One region of the Burkholderia mycopellens genome, then DNA from elsewhere that is predicted to be linked to it. Evidence: predicted binding sites of a transcription regulator. Region 1 holds the regulator's gene; each other region holds the start of a gene.
The links. The regulator HrcA, encoded in region 1, represses chaperone genes, less so after heat shock. The targets are predictions, from matches to a motif close to TTAGCACTCNNNNNNNNNGAGTGCTAA.

Region 1 (3,494 bases):
CTGCGCGAGCCGTTCGGGATCGAGATCGATGCGCTGTGCATAGTGCGACAGCGAGTAGACCGCTTCCTGCAGCTGGATCTCGGCCGGTTCAAGCGACGCGAGCGCGTCGCCGAGCGTGGTGTCGTAGTCGGCGAGGCTGCGCAGCTTCGACACGATCGCGCCGAGCTGCGCGAGCATCGCGTCGTCGGACTCGGACAGCGCGTTGAGCGCACCGCGCACGCCTTCGATCAGGTTCGCCGAATGCGACAGGCGCTTGTGCTCGTTGCTGACTTCGTCCCATTCGCCGGGCTGAGGGGCGAGCTTGTCGAGCTCGGCGAGCTGCCAGGCGAGCTTTTCGCGTTCGAGCTGCAGCTCGCGCTCGTGCGCTTTTGCCGCGTCGATCGCCTGCGTCGCGTCACGCCACACGCGCCATGCGCGTGCGACGTTCGCGGCGTCGGCAACGAGCCCCGCGTGCGTATCGAACAGCTCGCGCTGCGCGTCGGGCCGCATGAGCAACTGGTGCGCATGCTGGCCGTGGATGTCGACGAGCATTTCGCCGAGCTCGCGCAGCTGCGCGAGCGTCGCGCTGGTGCCGTTGATGAATGCGCGCGACCGGCCGTTCGCATCGATCACGCGGCGCAGCATCACGGTGTCCTCGGTGTCGAACGCGTGTTCGTCGAGCCAGCGCGCGACGCGGTCGTGCGGCGTGAATTCGGCGGTGATGTCGGCGCGGCCGCAACCGGTGCGCACGACGCTCGCGTCGGCACGTTCGCCGAGCGCAAGGGCAAGGGCGTCGATCAGGATCGATTTCCCGGCGCCGGTTTCGCCGGAAAAGACGGAAAAGCCGCTGTCGAATTCGAGATCGAGCGCGGCGACGATGACGAAGTCGCGGATCGAGAGGTGGCGGAGCATGGTGTCGGGCGGAGCGGCGTCAGGACGCGTTGTCGTCTTCGTTCGAGGCGTGTTCGTTCCAGTGCAGCTTCTTGCGCAGCGTCGCGTAGTAGCTGTAGCCGATCGGGTGCAGGAACGGCACCGTGTGCTTCGAGCGGCGCACCTCGATCGTGTCGTTCAGTTCGAGCGCGGTGAACGACTGCATGTCGAAGTTCACGTTGACGTCGCGCCCGCCGACGATCTGGATCGCGATTTTCGAATCGTCGGGCAGCACGATCGGCCGGTTCGACAGCGCGTGCGGCGCGATCGGCACGAGCACGATACCCGCCAGCTGCGGATGGAGGATCGGGCCGGCCGACGACAGTGCGTAAGCGGTCGAGCCGGTCGGCGTGGCGACGATCAGGCCGTCCGAACGCTGGTTGTACATGTATCGGCCGTCGACCGACGCGCGCAGCTCGACCATCCCGGAGAAGCCGCTGCGGTTCACGACGACGTCGTTGAAGGCGATCGCATGGTAGATCGGTTCGCCGTCGCGCATGATCCGGGCCTCGAGCAGCGCGCGCTCCTCGCGTTCGAACTTGCCCGACAGGATCACTGGCACGAGCGCCTGCATGTCGGCCGCCGCGATATCGGTGATGAAGCCGAGCCGCCCGTGGTTGATCCCGATCAGCGGTGTCTTGTACGGCGCGAGCTGGCGGCCGATGCCGAGCATCGTCCCGTCGCCGCCCAGCACGACCGCCACGTCGGCGCGCGCCCCGATTTCGGCCGGGGTCAGCGCCGGGTAGCCGGTGATGCCGATCTCGCGCGCGGTCTCGGCTTCGAAGACGACCTCGAAGCCCTGCTTGGCGACGCAGGCGGCCAGTGTGGCGAGCGGCTCGGCGATGTTGGGCGTGTTGCTCCGGCCGACGAGCGCGACAGTGTTGAACTGATTACCGGTTTTCATGCCGGCATTACACCATAGCTCGTTGACGAAAAGAACCGGCCGCGCACGGGCGGGGCCGGATCGGGCCAACCCGCGCAACGGCAGCCGACGCCACTCGCCGCGGTCGCGCGGTTGCGCTAAAATTTTCCACCATGCTAGATCCTCGCGCACGAACCCTCCTGAAAACCCTGATCGAACGGTATATCGCCGACGGTCAGCCAGTCGGATCGCGCACGTTGTCCCGTTACTCCGGGCTCGAGCTGAGCCCGGCGACGATCCGCAACGTGATGTCCGACCTGGAGGAGCTCGGCCTCGTGTCGAGCCCGCACACGTCGGCCGGCCGCGTGCCGACGCCGCGCGGCTACCGGCTGTTCGTCGACACCATGCTGACGGTCGAGGTGCCGATCGACGCCGAAGCCGTCGCGCGGCAGGTGCAGAACACGTTGCAGGCCGGCGAGCCGCAGCAGCGGGTCGTGGCGGCCGCCGCGAGCGTGCTGTCGAACCTGTCGCAGTTCGCGGGCGTCGTGCTGACGCCGCGCCGCAGCCACGTGTTCAAGCAGATCGAGTTCATGCGCCTGTCGGACAAGCGCATCCTGCTGATCATCGTCACGCCCGAGGGCGACGTGCAGAACCGGATGCTCGCGACGCCGCGCGATTACTCGCCGTCGCAACTGACCGAGGCGTCCAACTACATCAATGCGCATTTCGCCGGACTGTCGTTCGACGAGGTGCGCCGCCGCCTGCGCGACGAGATCGACCAGCTGCGCGGCGACATGACCGCGCTGATGCATGCGGCCGTGACGGCCAGCACCGAGGTGCCCGACACCGAGGACACCGTGCTGATTTCCGGCGAGCGCAACCTGCTCGAAGTGGCGGATCTCTCGTCCGACATGGCGCGGCTGCGCAAGCTGTTTGACGTATTCGACCAAAAGACGGGCCTCCTGCAACTGCTCGACGTGTCGAGCCACGCCCAGGGCGTGCAGATCTTCATTGGCGGCGAATCGACGCTCGTGCCGATCGAGGAAATGAGCGTCGTGACCGCACCTTACGAGGTGAACGGGCAGATCGTCGGCACGCTCGGCGTGATCGGCCCGACCCGCATGGCGTACAACCGCGTGATACCGATCGTCGACATCACCGCGCGCCTGCTGTCGCTCACGCTGAGCCAGCAGTAGCCTGCCGTCGCCGGCCCGATCCCGCCCCGTCATCTTGCCGCGGCACCGCGCGTGCCGGCAGTCGGCCGAACGATAGGGCCTGGTTCCGCTCATGACGCGCTTGCGAACGAGCGTTGCCAGTCGCCGTGCAGGAAGCAAGGCGCACCGTCTAGCCGAGCCAAACAAGCGACGCGCGCCGCCGCTATGCGGCCGGCAACGCTCGCTCCCCTGATTGGAATCGATCTTTTGCGGGGCTGGCCGCCAGAAGCGCCGATCGCGGCGTCATGCGCGTTGCGCTCGGCCTTCTGGCGTCCAGTGCAAGCTCGTCATGAGCGGGAGCAGGTCCTGGCCGACCGGCGCGGGGCGGCCGGCTATAATTGAGAGCCGTCCGGTTCCGTGCCCCGAGCACGTTATTGCCCATGCGTTTCGATCTTGAGCCGTCCTCGAGCACCGCGGCTGCCCATCGCATCGGTGTGCTGCTGATCAATCTCGGCACACCCGACGCCCCGACGCCGCGCGCGGTGCGGCGCTACCTGGCCGAATTCCTG
Region 2 (3,494 bases), on a different replicon from region 1:
CTTCGGCGCATCGACGCGACACGCCGCGCGGTCGGGCCGACCGACGTCGTCGTGAAGATCCACTCGGCCGGACTGAACTACCGCGACCTGATGTTCGCGCGCGGCGACTATCTCGGCATCGGCACGGACGCGCTGATTCCGGTTGCCGACGGCGCCGGCGAAGTCATCGAAACCGGCCGCGACGTCACGCGCTTCAAGCCGGGCGATCGCGTGATCAACACGTACTTCCCGCACTGGACCGACGGGCCGCCCACACCGCGGAAAGTCTCCGGGTCGCCCGGCGCGCAATTCGACGGCGTGCTGGCCGAACACTTCGTGTCCGACGAAGCCGCGCTGGTCGCGATTCCCGCCCACCTGAACTACGACGAGGCGGCGACGCTGTCATGCGCGGGCATCACGGCGTGGAACGCGCTGTTCGCCGACGGCGGCTTGAGGCCCGGCGCGACCGTCGTGCTGCTCGGCACGGGCGGTGTGTCGATCGTCGCGCTGCAGCTCGCGCATGCGGCGGGGCTGCGCACGATCGTCACGTCGTCGAGCGATGCGAAGCTCGAACGCGCGCGCGCACTCGGTGCCAACGCAACCATCAACTATCGTACGACGCCCGAATGGCAGGACGAAGTCCTGCGGCTCACCGGCGGCGCGGGCGCGGATCGGGTCGTCGAAGTCGGCGGCAAGGATACGCTGCCGCGCTCGGTCGCCGCGACGAAGATGGGCGGCATCGTGTCGGTGATCGGCGGCCTCAGCAGCTTCGCCGGCCCCGAACTCGGGCTGCTGTCGCTGATCGGCGGGATCCGGCAGCTGCACGGGATCATGGTCGGCAGCCGCGCGATGCTCGATGACGTCGTGCGGCTCGTCGACGCGAAGCAGATCAAGCCGGTGGTCGATCGCGTGTTCGGCTTCGACGAAGCGCCGCAGGCCTATGCGTACCTGCAGTCGGGGCAACACTTCGGCAAGGTCGTGATTCGCGTCGCGCAGTAAGCGCATCGAGGCGACGGGCCGTTCGGCCCGCCGCCTCTTCCGTCATCGCCCCGTCAGAACTTGTGACGGATCCCCGCGTGAACCATCAACTGCTTCGAGGTCGACAACAGCGCAGCCGCGCCGAAGCGAAGTTCGCATCGGCGCCGGCCAATCCCGAACCCGCAATCGCGCCGCCCGACGTCGCATCCGGGTTGTCCCCATTCGGAAAAGCCGCGCCGACGAGCAGCCCGCCCTGCTCGTACTGCACGCCGACACTCCACTGCCCGTTGTTCGCGAAGCCCGTGTCGTTGCTGACGCTGTACGTGCCGCCGAACGATTCGCCCGGTCTGCACGCCCGCCGCACGGCGGGCCGTGTCGCAACAGCGGGAGCGACGCGCTTTGCACGACGGCGCGAATGCATTTCCGAATCCGTTATTGGATCGCGGCGCCGCGCATTTTTATACTCGTCAGCACTCTCTGTTAAAGAGTGCCAGCCAATTTCGACAGATCAGCACAGGACGAAAAAATGAGCCTACGCCCCTTGCACGACCGCGTGATCGTGAAGCGACTCGACCAGGAAACCACCACCGCGTCGGGCATCGTGATCCCCGACAGCGCCGCGGAAAAGCCCGATCAGGGTGAAGTGATCGCCGTCGGCCCCGGCCGCAAGGATGCGGACGGCCAGCGCATCGTGCCCGACCTGCAGGTCGGCGAGCGCGTGCTGTTCGGCAAGTACGCGGGTCAGGCCGTCAAGCTGGACGGCACCGAGTTTCTCGTGCTGCGCGAGGAAGACATCGTCGCGGTCGTCAATCACTAACGGAGCGCAATCATGGCAGCGAAGGAAATCATTTTCAGCGACGTCGCACGGGCCAAGCTGACGGAAGGCGTGAACATTCTCGCCAACGCGGTGAAGGTCACGCTCGGGCCGAAGGGCCGCAACGTCGTGCTCGAACGCAGCTTCGGCGCACCCGTCGTCACGAAGGACGGCGTGTCGGTCGCGAAGGAAATCGAACTCGCGGACAAGCTGCAGAACATCGGCGCCCAGCTCGTGAAGGAAGTCGCCTCGCGCACCAGCGACGCAGCCGGCGACGGCACCACGACGGCCACCGTGCTCGCCCAGGCGATCGTCCGCGAAGGCCAGAAATACGTCGCGGCCGGGCTCAATCCGCTCGACCTGAAGCGCGGCATCGACAAGGCCGTCGCGGCGGCCGTCGACGAGCTGAAGAAGATCAGCCGGCCGACCACCACGAGCAAGGAAATCGCGCAGGTCGCGACGATCTCCGCGAACGGCGAGGAATCGATCGGCCAGCGCATCGCGGAAGCGATCGACCGCGTCGGCAAGGAAGGCGTGATCACCGTCGAGGACGGCAAGTCGCTCGCGGATGAACTCGATGTGGTCGAGGGGCTGCAATTCGATCGCGGCTACCTGTCGCCGTACTTCATCAACAATCCCGACAAGCAGATCGCCGAGATCGAAAGCCCGTACATCCTGCTGCACGACAAGAAGATCGCGAACATCCGCGACCTGCTGCCGGTGCTCGAACAGGTCGCGAAGTCGGGCCGTCCGCTGCTGATCATCGCGGAGGATGTCGAAGGCGAAGCGCTCGCGACGCTGGTCGTGAACAACATCCGCGGGATCCTGAAGACGGTGGCCGTGAAGGCGCCGGGCTTCGGCGATCGCCGCAAGGCGCTGCTCGAGGACATCGCGATCCTCACGGGCGGGCAGGTCATCGCCGAGGAAACGGGCCTCACGCTCGAGAAAGCGACGCTGGCCGAACTCGGCCAGGCGAAGCGCATCGAGGTCGGCAAGGAAAACACGACCGTGATCGACGGCGCGGGCGATGCGAAGAACATCGAAGCGCGCGTGAAGCAGATCCGTGTGCAGATCGACGAAGCCACGTCGGACTACGACCGTGAAAAGCTGCAGGAACGCGTCGCAAAGCTCGCGGGCGGCGTGGCCGTGATCAAGGTCGGGGGCGCCACCGAGATCGAGGTGAAGGAAAAGAAGGACCGCGTCGACGACGCGCTGCACGCGACGCGCGCGGCGGTCGAGGAAGGGATCGTGCCGGGCGGCGGCGTCGCGCTGATCCGCGTGCGGCAGGCGATTCGCGAGTTGCAGGGCGTGAACGCCGACCAGAACGCGGGCATCAAGATCGTGCTGCGCGCGCTCGAGGAGCCGCTGCGCCAGATCGTCACGAACGCGGGCGAGGAAGCAAGCGTCGTCGTCGCGAAGGTCGCCGAAGGCTCGGGCAACTTCGGGTACAACGCGCAGACGGGCGAATACGGCGACCTCGTCGAATCGGGCGTGCTCGATCCGACCAAGGTCACGCGTACGGCGCTGCAGAACGCGGCGTCGGTCGCGGGGCTGTTGCTGACGACCGATGCGACCGTGTTCGAAGCGCCGAAGGACGCGGCGCCGGCGGCGGCTCCAGGTGGCCCGGGTGCGGGCGGGCCGGGGTTCGATTTCTGACGGTGCGGCGCGTGTGCCGGTTCGCCGGCATGCGCGCGCGCTCATGGACTCCCGCGGCGCGTGGCGA
Region 3 (3,494 bases), 2.7 Mb from region 1:
GAATTTCACCTGCGCGACCGGGTTGAACAGCACGTCGAACAGGTTCGTCAACTCCATGCGCATCGTCTGATAGTTGAACTCGGCGCCGACCGGGTTGTTCATCCAGCCGTTCGCGACGAGGATCCACAGCGCGGACAGGTTCGAGCCGAGCGCGACCAGGAACGTGACCATCAGGTGCTTGACCTTCGACAGGCGGTTCCAGCCGAAGAAGAACAGGCCGACGAACGTCGATTCGAGGAAGAACGCCATCAGGCCTTCGACCGCGAGCGGCACGCCGAAGATGTCGCCGACATAGTGCGAGTAGTACGACCAGTTCGTGCCGAACTGGAATTCGAGCGTGATGCCGGTGGTCACGCCCATCGCGAAGTTGATGCCGAACAGCTTGCCCCAGAACTGGGTCATGTCCTTGTAGACCTGTTTGCCGGTCATCACGTAAACAGCTTCCATGATGACGAGCAGCCAGGACAGGCCGAGCGTCAGCGGCACGAACAGGAAGTGGTAGAGCGCCGTGATGCCGAACTGCAGACGCGACAGATCGACGACTTCACTACTTATCATGGTGGTCTCCCTCGGTGGGTGCTGGCGCCGGTACCGAGAGCAGTTTCTCGGCGACGACGGCAGGCGCAAGCGCCATGTGCTCGGCCTGCGGATGATTGAAGAATGCGTATTTGAGCGACATCAGGAGGATCAGCTTGACGATCAGCACCAGGGTGATGTCGCGGGCGAGGGTGGGGCCGCGAGCCCACGCGGCGATGCGCGCGCGCCAGCCGATCGTGCCGGCCGGTCGCGGGGGAGGCGGCGCGGGCTCTTTATTGATCGAGATCAAGGCGATTATCCTGAATCGATTTACGTCGAATTTGGGGCGACTTTACGTCGGATTTATGACGGCCGTGAAGCTGTTTTAATCCTTTTGCGCCTGACATGCCAATTTTAAAAGGACGGCTTTCCGATTCCGAGTGCTGCGCTGCGGCAGACCGTCGCGAAACACGGGCCGAAACTTGAGGCAGATCAAGGTTATGCGGAAGGGGCCTGCAAACGGCCTATTGCCTGACGAATCAGGTCAATTAATCGGCGCGGAAACGAGTGATGAAGCGGGCGGAGAAGCGAATGAAAAGCAGGAGAAAAGACAGGCGAAAAAAAACCGCTGCCGGTCGGGCAGCGGTTTTTGATGAAGCGCTCTAAATCGCAGCGATTTACGCGTATTCGGCGAGGGCGGTGCGCATCTTTTTCATGGCGCTCGCTTCGATCTGGCGGATGCGTTCCGCCGACACACCGAACTCGGCGGCGAGATCGTGCAGCGTCGAGCCGCCCGAGCCGTCGTCGTCGACGTGCAGCCAGCGCGCCTCGATGATGCGGCGGCTGCGCGCGTCGAGTGCGTCGAGTGCCTGCGCGATGCCGTCCGTCTGCAGCGTGTCGCGCTGACGTGCGGCGAGCACGGCGGTCGGTTCGTTGTGCGAGTCGGCCAGGTAGGCGATCGGCGCGTACGATTCCTCACCGTCTTCGACCTGCCCTTCGAGCGCGATGTCGCCGCCCGACAGGCGCGTTTCCATTTCGGTCACGTCTTCGCGCTTGACGTTGAGCTCTTGCGCGAGGCCGTCGATTTCCTCGGGCGTCATCGCCTGCATGCTCTTCTTGTGGCTGCGCAGGTTGAAGAACAGCTTGCGCTGCGCCTTCGTCGTCGCGACCTTCACCATGCGCCAGTTACGCAGGATGTACTCGTGGATCTCGGCCTTGATCCAGTGGATCGCGTACGACACGAGACGCACGTTCTGAGCCGGATCGAAGCGCTTCACAGCCTTCATCAGGCCGATGTTGCCTTCCTGGATCAGGTCGCCGTGCGGCAGGCCGTAGCCGAGGTAGTTGCGCGCGATCGACACGACGAGCCGCAGGTGCGACAGCACGAGGCGGCGTGCCGAGTCGAGATTGTTGCCTTCACGGAATTCGGTTGCGTACTGGCGTTCCTCTTCGGCCGTCAGCAGCGGAATGCGATTGACGGCCTGGATATACGCGTCGATGTTGCCAAGCTGGCCGGGCAACATCGATTGGGCTGCGAGCGCCAGCGAGCCTGCCGATTCGGCCTTGGCCGGCGTGGGGCTCAGGGTGTTCGGGAGGGTCAGGGCGTTGCTCACTAAAAAACTCCTTTGGAATCAGGGACAAACCCCCGGTCTCGAATGAGATTCCGTGGGCCATCTTAGCACTCCCGCAAGATGAGTGCTAATTCCTTAGAGCAAGCGTGGGCATCGGAGTTCCCGTTTTTTCTATCAAGAAAGTCGAGTCGATAGTCTATTCTGCGACCGAGACGGCGAAGCGAAGTTCCGTAAGCCGTTGTTTCTGATGGTTATCAGTAGACGATTTCAATTTTTGTCGTTTTGGAAGGAAGCCATTTCGCTTTGTGATGCCGATCCGAAAAGTCCTTTACCATACCATTCAGTTCGCTTGAGCCGGCCAAAGCGGCAGGCTCCATTCAACCCACAAAGTTGGAGTGTCAGATGAACAATAACAAGAATCGCTGGCCCCGCAGCCGGCTTGCGCTGCACGCGATGCTGGCGGCGTCTCTTCTGGGCGGATCAGGCGCGGCATGCGCGGATCGATGGGGGATTCAGGCGGGCGGCGGTTTTTCGGATCGCCACGGTGTCGACAAGGCCGATCTCGGCGTGGTGTGGGATCCGGGCTGGAACTGGTGGGAAATCGGCGGCTGGCACTTCGCTTTCGTCGTGGAAGGACACGCCGGCTACTGGCACACGGGCGGCAACGTCCACGGCAGCATTGGCGAATTCGGCGTGACGCCGATGTTCCGCTTCATCAAGAGCGCCGGGGAGATTCGCCCGTTCATCGAGGCCGGCGGCGGTGTCAGGCTGCTGACGCACCCGACGATCTCGGATCATTTCTCGATGGGGACCGCGTTCCAGTTCGCGCCGACGGCGGGGGTGGGCGTGCAGTTCGGCCAACGGCAACAGTATCAGGTCGGCTACCGTTTTGAACATGTGTCTAACGCGGGTATCAAAGAGCCGAATCCTGGTATAAATTTCCACCAGTTCTACTTGCAGTACAACTTCTGATCCGCATGCCCGCGCACGGCGTGCGCGTTGCCGAGGAGTCAGGCGATGGCGAAGGTGGTCGATGCGATCCGCGCGCTCGAGCGCGATCGGTTCCGGGCGATGGTGGACGGGGACGGCGAGGCGCTCGACGCGCTTTTGTCGGACAAGGTGTTCTTCGTGCACACCAACGGCAAACGCGAAACCAAGCAGCAGTTCATCGACGCCATCGTCGCCGGCCGCCGCCGCTATCGCCAGATCGAAATCCAGTCGCAGGACGTGCTGCCCGTCGGCGATGAAACCTGCATCGTCACCGGCCGCGCGTTGATCGAGATGGAAACGAACAACGGCGGCCTGGTCTTCCCGATTGCCTATACCTCCGTCCACACCCACGAACAGGGCCGCTGGAGCCTGTTCGCGTGGCAGGCGACGCGGTGCGCGACCGAGACATGAGCGCGC

Region 2: the regulator HrcA is predicted to act here: its motif matches at 1,425-1,451, upstream of groES (co-chaperone GroES).
Region 3: the regulator HrcA is predicted to act here: its motif matches at 2,192-2,218, upstream of rpoH (RNA polymerase sigma factor RpoH).

The regions. Positions count from the first base shown of each region.
Region 1 is NZ_OZ183802.1:812,571-816,064, forward strand. Features, by position in the region: gene recN (DNA repair protein RecN) at 1-891, opposite strand, end outside; gene ACPTTC_RS03850 (NAD kinase) at 911-1,813, opposite strand; gene hrcA (heat-inducible transcriptional repressor HrcA) at 1,945-2,967, shown strand; gene hemH (ferrochelatase) at 3,366-3,494, shown strand, end outside.
Region 2 is NZ_OZ183803.1:2,802,639-2,806,132, forward strand. Features, by position in the region: gene ACPTTC_RS30720 (zinc-dependent alcohol dehydrogenase family protein) at 1-978, shown strand, start outside; gene ACPTTC_RS30725 (hypothetical protein) at 1,064-1,378, opposite strand; gene groES (co-chaperone GroES) at 1,484-1,774, shown strand; gene groL (chaperonin GroEL) at 1,787-3,427, shown strand.
Region 3 is NZ_OZ183802.1:3,492,996-3,496,489, reverse strand. Features, by position in the region: gene ACPTTC_RS16320 (cytochrome ubiquinol oxidase subunit I) at 1-558, opposite strand, end outside; gene cydP (cytochrome oxidase putative small subunit CydP) at 548-826, opposite strand; gene ACPTTC_RS16310 (hypothetical protein) at 999-1,169, shown strand; gene rpoH (RNA polymerase sigma factor RpoH) at 1,194-2,129, opposite strand; gene ACPTTC_RS16300 (acyloxyacyl hydrolase) at 2,490-3,059, shown strand; gene ACPTTC_RS16295 (nuclear transport factor 2 family protein) at 3,105-3,488, shown strand.